4 regions of the Priestia sp. AB genome follow, and region 3 is predicted to be linked to each of the others. Evidence: riboswitches for the same ligand, from Rfam matches in the RefSeq annotation. Region 3 holds a riboswitch; each other region holds the start of a gene.
What was found. Region 3 has a riboswitch for cyclic di-AMP ahead of POF52_RS28870 (cation:dicarboxylate symporter family transporter). Riboswitches for the same ligand answer to the same signal wherever they lie in the genome.
Positions count from the first base shown of each region.

Region 1: linked by a shared signal. The riboswitch ahead of POF52_RS04980 (potassium channel family protein) and the one ahead of POF52_RS28870 (cation:dicarboxylate symporter family transporter) in region 3 are both predicted to bind cyclic di-AMP.
Region 2: linked by a shared signal. The riboswitch ahead of POF52_RS30410 (APC family permease) and the one ahead of POF52_RS28870 (cation:dicarboxylate symporter family transporter) in region 3 are both predicted to bind cyclic di-AMP.
Region 4: linked by a shared signal. The riboswitch ahead of kdpF (K(+)-transporting ATPase subunit F) and the one ahead of POF52_RS28870 (cation:dicarboxylate symporter family transporter) in region 3 are both predicted to bind cyclic di-AMP.

Region 1 is NZ_JAQMYN010000001.1:972,355-974,555, reverse strand. Features, by position in the region: gene POF52_RS04985 (TrkH family potassium uptake protein) at 1-559, opposite strand, end outside; gene POF52_RS04980 (potassium channel family protein) at 563-1,222, opposite strand; cyclic di-AMP (ydaO/yuaA leader) riboswitch at 1,347-1,491, opposite strand; gene POF52_RS04975 (carboxymuconolactone decarboxylase family protein) at 1,607-2,065, opposite strand; gene POF52_RS04970 (Lrp/AsnC family transcriptional regulator) at 2,186-2,201, shown strand, end outside.
Region 2 is NZ_JAQMYN010000034.1:8,560-10,760, forward strand. Features, by position in the region: gene POF52_RS30410 (APC family permease) at 1-1,323, opposite strand, end outside; cyclic di-AMP (ydaO/yuaA leader) riboswitch at 1,454-1,598, opposite strand; gene POF52_RS30415 (DUF4430 domain-containing protein) at 1,962-2,201, opposite strand, start outside.
Region 3 is NZ_JAQMYN010000023.1:18,815-21,015, forward strand. Features, by position in the region: gene POF52_RS28870 (cation:dicarboxylate symporter family transporter) at 162-1,421, opposite strand; cyclic di-AMP (ydaO/yuaA leader) riboswitch at 1,528-1,667, opposite strand; gene POF52_RS28875 (undecaprenyl-diphosphate phosphatase) at 1,941-2,201, opposite strand, start outside.
Region 4 is NZ_JAQMYN010000004.1:62,546-64,746, reverse strand. Features, by position in the region: gene POF52_RS13260 (undecaprenyldiphospho-muramoylpentapeptide beta-N-acetylglucosaminyltransferase) at 1-68, shown strand, start outside; cyclic di-AMP (ydaO/yuaA leader) riboswitch at 444-586, shown strand; gene POF52_RS13255 (hypothetical protein) at 659-796, shown strand; cyclic di-AMP (ydaO/yuaA leader) riboswitch at 812-952, shown strand; gene kdpF (K(+)-transporting ATPase subunit F) at 1,331-1,411, shown strand; gene kdpA (potassium-transporting ATPase subunit KdpA) at 1,436-2,201, shown strand, end outside.

The sequences.
Region 1 (2,201 bases), on a different contig from region 3:
TAGGATCTCCAACATACTGCACTAAGTTATCAGACAGTAGCCCAAACCCTGCGTTATTAAAAGCCGAAATTGAATGAAACAAGCTAAAGAACAGCCCCTTAGACCATCCGAATTCCGGAACCCAGCGTATTGCTAAAAAGATAAGTGCAACAAATTCAATTAAAAATGAAAAGATAAACAGCCTTTTAACTAGCAGGACAACTCCGCCGACGCTCGTTTGATTTAATGCCTGCTGAACGAGCATACGCTCTTTAAATCCAATTTTTTTACCTAGCATCATAAAAATCAACACGGCAAATGACATAATGCCAAGACCGCCTATTTGAATTAACAGCATAATAATGATTTGACCGATGACGGTAAAACGGGTACCTGTATCTACGACGGCTAAGCCGGTTACTGTCATAGCGGAAGTAGACGTAAAAAAGGCATCTACCCACCCGATTGGCTCAGTAGTAGAAAAAGGCATCATCAATAGAAGAGCACCAATAATAATTCCTCCGCCAAAAATGGAGACAAGCAGCTGCGGAGGAGTGAGTTTAATGATTTGTTTTTTCATAAGTTAAACTCCTTCTTCTTCAAAACGGTTCAAATCGCGGTTATGTCCGATGACAATCAGCATATCTCCTTGTTCAATTATTTCATGCGCGGTAGGCGAGATCACCATTTCCCCGTCTTTTCGCTGAAAGCCGATAATATTGCAGCCGTACTTGGCACGAATGTTTAAATCAAACAGCGTTTTATTATGAAGTTTCTTAGAGGCGACAATTTCGACAATACTATAATCCTTTGACAATTCAATATAATCAATGATTTTTTCTGACACCACGTGATGAGCAATACGCTTAGCAATATCGCGCTCAGGGTGAATGACTTTATCCGCTCCTATTTTTTCGAGCACTTTTTGATGATACATATTCACTGCTTTTACCCATACTTGCTTAACGCCCATATCTTTTAAAAGCATCGTTGCCAGCACGCTTGCTTCGATATCATCTCCAAACGAAATAAGAGCATGATCAACATTGCGAATACCTAGCCCCTTTAAGCTAGCTTCATCAATCGCGTTTGCTTGCACAACATATGTAGCTGAGTTGCTAAATTTATTTACTACCTCCTGATTGCGGTCAATAGCGAGCACATCCACATCCAGATTAGCAAACTCTTCAACCAAACTGCCTCCAAAACGACCTAATCCCAATACAGCAAACTGTTTTTTCATAATGTATTTATTCCTTTCTTCAACTGCTGTGTGTTCTCTTAGCTTATACTTTTTCTAAAAAATTACATCTTTTTCTTAAAAAAAGCGCAAAAAAACACAGGAAGGCTCCTGTGTTTTTCCACACTCTTCCCCCTCAAAACGCTTGCGAAGTTAGCTGTCGGGTTCGGGTTTTAAGAGTAACCCTACCTTTTTAAGGATTCACCCCGGAGCACAATATGTGCGTAAATAATGGGTCCTCCGCTCCGTAATGGATTAAGCGATTTTTATTTAAATGTCTATGATCTATTTTTTAGAATAATCGATTCGATTCATGATACGTTTCACTTTACGAAAGCTATCTTACTCCTGTGGATTTTGTCTGTCAAGATATTTTTAGCGAAGACCTCACTTGCCCTGCAAGCTGCAAAAATCATATAAATCTAAACTGACAATCATTTTGTGAAATTGATCAAATAAATTAATAACAGCTAAAAGCTCTAACAGCTGCGTATCACTGTAAAATTTCTTTAATTGATTCATATCAGCATCCGTCAACTCCCTTGGACGCACCCGGTATACATCAATAAATCGAAACAGCAGTCGATCTTTTTCTTCCAGCTCTTTTTCTCTTAACACTTTTTGATTAAGCGTCTCATCGCCTACATATGACATGCTCATACACGTCTCACAGCCGTTAACACCTGCTAGATAAAGCCTTATTTTTTCCTTAGTCTCTTTTTCTACTATATCGCTGTTCCAAAGCGTGTCGTAAAGCTCATCATACAATCTTTTTACATGCGGAATTAAATTCAATGCTTTTTCAAAATTTGTTCCCTCTTCGTTTGCTAACAAAACTCTTGCCATTTTTTACTCACTCCTTTTTAATTATTATAGTAAGAAAAATGGAAATTTTAGATTACAGATAAAACATCTTAGCTACTATTACTAATCAAATGAAACGTTAATGAGAAAGAAGGTTTTCAATTGAAAATTGATGAAA
Region 2 (2,201 bases), on a different contig from region 3:
AGGTAAGAAGATTAAAACAGCCCATACTTGTGAGAATTTTGTTGTAAAGAAAATAATCAGTACCGTGAAACTAATAAAAGCTCCAATAAAATTGGTCACTAATTTTCCCTGCCAGCCAGCTGGCTTTTCTTTTAACCATTTAACAATCATCCCCGTTTGAGATAATGTAAATGGAATAAATACGCCAACAGCATATAAAGGAATTAACCGTTCTGTATTACCGTGAAACGCTATGATAAGCAAGATAGAGGCAATTCCAAGGGTCACAATCTCATTTGAATAGCCCAAACGATCACCACGTATCGTAAACATACGCGGGATATACTTATCTACAGCTAAGTTAACAGCCAGTAAAGGAAAGGCTGAAAAGCCTGTATTGGCAGCTAATACTAAAATTAAAGCTGTTGTACCCTGAACAAAATAATAGAAACCATTTCGTCCCAACACTTGGGAAGCAAGCTGTGAAACAACCGTCTCCTCTGCTTTAGGTACAATTCCAAACCAATAAGCCAAGAACATGACACCTGAAAACAAAATAGCTAAAATAACGCCCATTGCAACAAGCGTACGTACCGCATTTCTTGCAGCTGGTTGTCTAAAGTTGGTTACAGCATTTGAAATAGCTTCTACGCCTGTAAGGGCTGAACATCCTGATGAAAAAGCTCGTAGTAGTAAAAATAAGCTAATTCCTGGCACTGCAGTTCCAATAGCCGGATGAACATCAGGAGACACCTGACCAGTGGCTACTTTCCATATGCCTACGCCTATTAAAAGAACCAATGCAAGAACAAATAAATAGACAGGGTATGCTAAAGCCGAAGCTGATTCTGTTACACCTCTTAGGTTCAAAACCATAATAAAAATAACCAATGAGCAAGCGATAATAACCTTGTAATCATGAAGAACAGGAAAAGCCGACGTTAATGCATCTGTTCCAGATGAAATACTTACAGATACGGTTAAAATATAGTCTACTAACAGAGACCCACCAGCAATAAGCCCTGCATTCTCTCCAAGGTTATGTTTAGATACAACATAAGCGCCGCCACCTTCTGGATAGGCATAAATAATTTGTCGGTAAGAAAGGATAAGTGCCGTTAAAAGGATAAGTACCCCAATACCGATAGGTATGGAATACCAAAATGCAATCATTCCAATAGTAGCAAGTACGATTAAGACCTGCTCTGGACCATATGCCACGGATGAAAGTGCATCGGATGAAAGAATAGCTAAGGCTTTGACCTTATTTAGCTTTTGTTCACCTAGCTCCTTTGATTTAAGTGGCCTCCCAATTAATAAACGTTTTATGGATGAATAACTCATCTAAACTCCTCCTGGACCCTTTGCCATTATTTATATTAGTTTACTCTCATCATTCCCCATCTCAGAAAAAAAACACAAAAAAGAACACTAAGGTTCTGCTTAGTGTTCTTTCCAGGACAAATAAAAGCAAACCTTCTCTCCAAACGCTTATGAGGTTAGCTGTCGGATTCGGGCTTTAAGAGTAGCCCTACCTTCTTACAGAAGGATTCACCCCAAGTGCAAGTGCACACAAAAATGGGTCCCCCACTCCTTAGTGGATTAAGCGATAAAAGGTATGAAAATAGCAAGATCATATATGTATGGTAGGTACTATACGCCTGAATTTTACATTTGTAAAGAGCCGTTTCAATTAAAACTAATTTTCATATAATTCGTTTTTCTCTTTTATGTAGATAAATAAATTTTGATATCTTGAGCAAACTATTCAAGACGCCGTGAGACTTCAGTCCTTTGGTTAAATAATGTAGCAGAAAAACCTACCCTATCACACACCAGGGTAGGTTTTTCTGCTTTTCAGCTGCATATCATATACACCTCTAGTTTATATAATCAGCATTATCGGAAATTATAACTTACAAAAAAGTAGTTAGAATAATAACCAACTACTTTTTGTAGGATGTTTTAATTTTCTATGTTATTTACTTTAAAATTTCTTGATTATCCCAATTTTTCAAAGCCCATACTACCTCATCATTTTCATTGAGCGTGACTTCATCTAAACCTAACTCTATAAAATTCCTGTTTACAAAAACAGCCCAATGTATATTTTTCTTTGGAATTGAATGGATACCATTTATAGATATAATATTCCCTTGGGATTCTTCTATGTTAAAGGCCCTTTTTGTTACTTCGTATAATGTCTCACCTTCTTGAAATGA
Region 3 (2,201 bases):
AGGAACCAGTGACTGCTTTTATGTAAGAATAAAATTTGGATATATTTATACCTGATGTTACATATTATAGGGTCAATTTCCATAATAATAAAGGAATTATTACGAAAAAAGCTACTTATTCTAATTTTTTGAATAGAATAAGTAGCTTTTTAATTTATAAATTAGCCGGCTCTCATGACCTCTGTACCTTTTTTAGGGTCAAATTTGCCTTCAGATTTAGACATCACAATTGCTGCTAGTGTGTTTCCTACTAAGTTAACAACCGTACGTGCCATATCCATGATTCTGTCTACTCCAGCAATGAAGGCTAACCCTTCTGCCGGAACGCCGATTGTTCCAAGAGTAGCCAGCAATACAACAAATGATGTTCCTGGCACGGCAGCCATTCCTTTAGATGTAACCATCAATACCAGAATGAGCGTCAGCTGTTGAACGATCGTTAAATCAATACCGTACACCTGCGCTAAGAATAACGCTGCAATCGCTTGATAAAGAACGGAACCATCTAGGTTAAATGTATAGCCAATTGGTACAACGAACGATACGATAGCTTTTGGACAGCCCATCTTTTCAAGTTTTTCCATAATACGCGGAAGAACTGTCTCAGAACTAGATGTACTGTATGCTAACAACAGTTCATCTTTCATATAGCGGAATAAGTGGAAAATGTTAATTCCTGCCCATTTCGCAATTCCTCCTAATACAACAAGTAGGAAGAAAATTAACGCTAAGTAAACTAAGATAACAAGCTTTCCTAATGAAAGGAGTGAATCTAAGCCGAATTTTGAAACTGTTACACCAATTAAAGCAAATACACCAATTGGCGCCACTTTCATTACAAGGTTTACCACGTGAAACATTGCGTGAGAAACACCGTCGAAGAATTGTACAACTGGCTTTCCTCTTTCCCCAATTGCCGCTACTCCAAGTGCAAATAACACTGTAAAGAAGATAATTGCTAGCATGTCTCCTTCAACAATTGACTGGAAAAAGTTTGTCGGAACAATGTGTAAGAAAGTTTCAGCCACTGACTTTCCTTCTTGCTGTTTGGATGTTTCAACATATTGTGAAATATCACCCTTTTGTGCTGAATGAATGTCTACACCTTGCCCAGGATGAAAAATATTAGCAACCAATACACCGATTATAATTGCAAAAGTCGTAATAATTTCAAAATAGAGAATGGTTTTAACGCCGAGCTTTCCGACCTGTTTACCGCTCCCTGCTCCTGCAACTCCAACGACTAAGCTTGAGATAACAATTGGAATAACAATCATCTTAATTAATCTTAAAAATAGGTCTCCTAGCGGCTGTAGGTATGTTACTACACGCGGATCGTTAAACCAAATTACCCCTACAAGAACACCGAGGATTAATCCGGTAAAAATCTGCGTAGCCAAACCAAAACGAATTTTTTTCATAGATGTACCTCCCCAAAGATGTATGACATTTGTATATATTTTTCTGAAAAAACAAAAAAAGACTATTCTTAAGAAAGAACAGCCTTTTACTTACGCTATTTTGGGCTCTTTCTCTCAATAAAGCAAACGGGGTTAACTGTCGGATTCGGAATTGAGAGTTTCCTACCTTTTGTAAGGATTCACCCCAAGGCAGCTTTACTGCCGATAATGATTCCCCCGCTCTATACGATTAAGCTTATTATTCAGTTTTTATAAAATTAAAACGATCTATACGTTGTCATACGTTTTTTACAGTCAATAAAACTAAACAGAAGTCTTACTTTTACTTAACTTTATACTGCACAAATATTAATTTACTATTTTTCGACACGTTTTGTCAATACCTATGTTTATAAAACGCTTTCAAAAGGCGATAATATATATTTATGCAAAAAAGCTATTGCAATGTTGCAATAGCTTTTTCTTGCTCTTTGAGTCTCTATTAGAAGTTTAAGGGACTAAAGAACACGCGTGTTTATTTTATAAAAATACAAAATATAGAATAGCTGCTAAAACTATTCGATATAGTGCAAATGGTACTAATTTGATACGGTTAATTAATTTCAGGAAAAAGCGAATAGATACCAGCGCAAAAATAAAGGCGCTGATAAAACCAGCAATAAAAAACGGTAGTGCATCTGATGTGAAATACTGCCAGTTTTTAACCAATGAAAGTCCACTTGCTCCTGCCATGATTGGCACTGCCATAATAAATGTAAAATCTGCGGCTGCCTTATGGCT
Region 4 (2,201 bases), on a different contig from region 3:
CAATGCGTGAAGCAACAAAAACGGATGCCATTTCAATTCTTGTAAATGAAATTGAGAAAATGAACTAAAAAAAGAGGCTGAGACAAACGTACTTTAGCCGAAGTAAAAAACGAACTATTGATCAAGGTTTTTGATTAGTGGTTCGTTTTTTTTTTGTTAAAGTGAACGTAGGTTTCACCTGTTCAGATCCTTCTAGCAGTTGATTGGAGGACAAAGCGAAGTCTTGCACGAAAATCAATTGCAGTGTCACAATCGGCTCAGCTGATGTATCCCATTTGTTCGTCTTTAGAAGGGATACATTTAGTTATATCACAACCTTTTTTTCTTTGAATCTATTATTTTAAAATAATGAATACCCATGGAAAAATAAAGCTTTTAAAATTTCAAAAAATGTTGTTGACAGTAAATTTTAACAGGAGTAAGATTACTCTCATGAAACGTTCCACAGTGACACGCTGAGTCTTTCCTGAAAGAGAGGGGAAGAGCGGAGGACCCAATTATTAGGGGTGAATCTCATAATTGAGTAGGGTTACTTTCTTGACCCGAACCCGTCAGCTAACTTCGTAAGCGTTAAGAGAGAGGATGGTGTAATCGTGGCCGTTTTCTATAGCAGCGGATAGCGCGTTCCTTTCAAAATATAGGTGAAAGGAGCGTCAAGATGCATCTACCTAAGCAAATGATTCAAATGATTGAATATCGAGCAATATGCGATCAGCAATCTTTTGATCTAGCAAACCGCTATTTGTCTACGTTAGCTAATCAAAGTATTAAACGCAGCAGGAAAAACCATAATTAAGTCTAAAAATTAAATAACAAATATACGCTTAATCAATCATGAGCGGGGGACCCAATATTTTGTACGTATGTACTAGGGGTGAATCTCTTAACTGAGTAGGGTTACTTCCATAACCCGAATCCGACAGCTAACTCCGTAAGCGTTTTGGGAGTAAAAAAATTCGTGTCGATCACGGCTTATTTGTCGTGCATTAAACCGCGGAAGAGGACTCTCTTCTGCGGTTTTTTTAATGGGGAAAATAGGAGAGCAGGTTATGTCTGCACCGTAAAGAGGATATAGTAGGGCTTTTAAAACGAGATCAACAATACGTGAGGATTAAACAATCAAAGATAACCTTTCGCTGCTAGCTCACTTGGGCGTGATGCTTTACGCACAGAAACAGTCGCTACGCTTAATCATTGGTGGTAAGAAACAGTTAGGAGGGAGCAACTTGGATACGATCATGCTTGGAACACTTGCCATATTAACAGCTGCTATGTACGGAATTATTTGCTGGTCGTCTCATGTAGTAGACGAAAGAGAGGAGAAGTGAACATGTCGTTCATTTTGCTAGGTATTTCAGTTCTTGTTTTAATTTATTTAGTATATGTACTGTTAAATCCAGAACAATTTTAATAAGCGGAGGAATAAAACGTGGGGATTTTTCTACTATCAGTTGCGCTGCTGCTTGTTTTTGTAGCGCTTATTGCAAAGCCCGTAGGTATTTATATAGCGAATGTGTTTTCAAACGATAAAAACACTAGCTTAGTAGGGAAGATAGAATCGGTGATGTTTAAAGCGGCAGGAATTAAAGGGCATAATCAGACGTGGAAGCAATATGCACTTGCTCTCGTTTTGGCGAATACGTTCATGATTTTTGTGGTGTATCTTATCTTCCGGTTTCAAGGGGTACTGCCGCTTAACCCAAGCCACATCAAAGGAATGGATCCGGCCCTTGCTTTTAACACGGCCATTAGTTTTATGACAAATACGAACTTGCAGCACTACAGCGGTGAATCAGGTTTGTCTTATTTCTCGCAGATGGCCGCCGTTGTATTTATGATGTTTGCTGCACCTGCAACAGCACTTGCAGTAGCAATCGCTTTTATTCGCGGGTTGGCAGGGAAGGAAATGGGAAACTTTTTTGTTGATTTTGTGAAATCAATTACGCGTGTTTTACTTCCTATCGCTTTTATAACAGGCATTTTATTTGCGTTTTTAGGTGTTCCTCAAACGTTAAACGGAACGGTGACTGCCCATACATTAGAAGGGGCAACACAGCAAATAGCAAGGGGAGCAGTTGCTTCTTTTCTTTCAATCAAAGAGCTAGGCAACAACGGAGGGGGATTTTTTGGTGTCAATTCAGCTCATCCATTTGAAAATCCTAATGCGTGGAGCAATGTATTACAAATCGTCCTTATGCTTT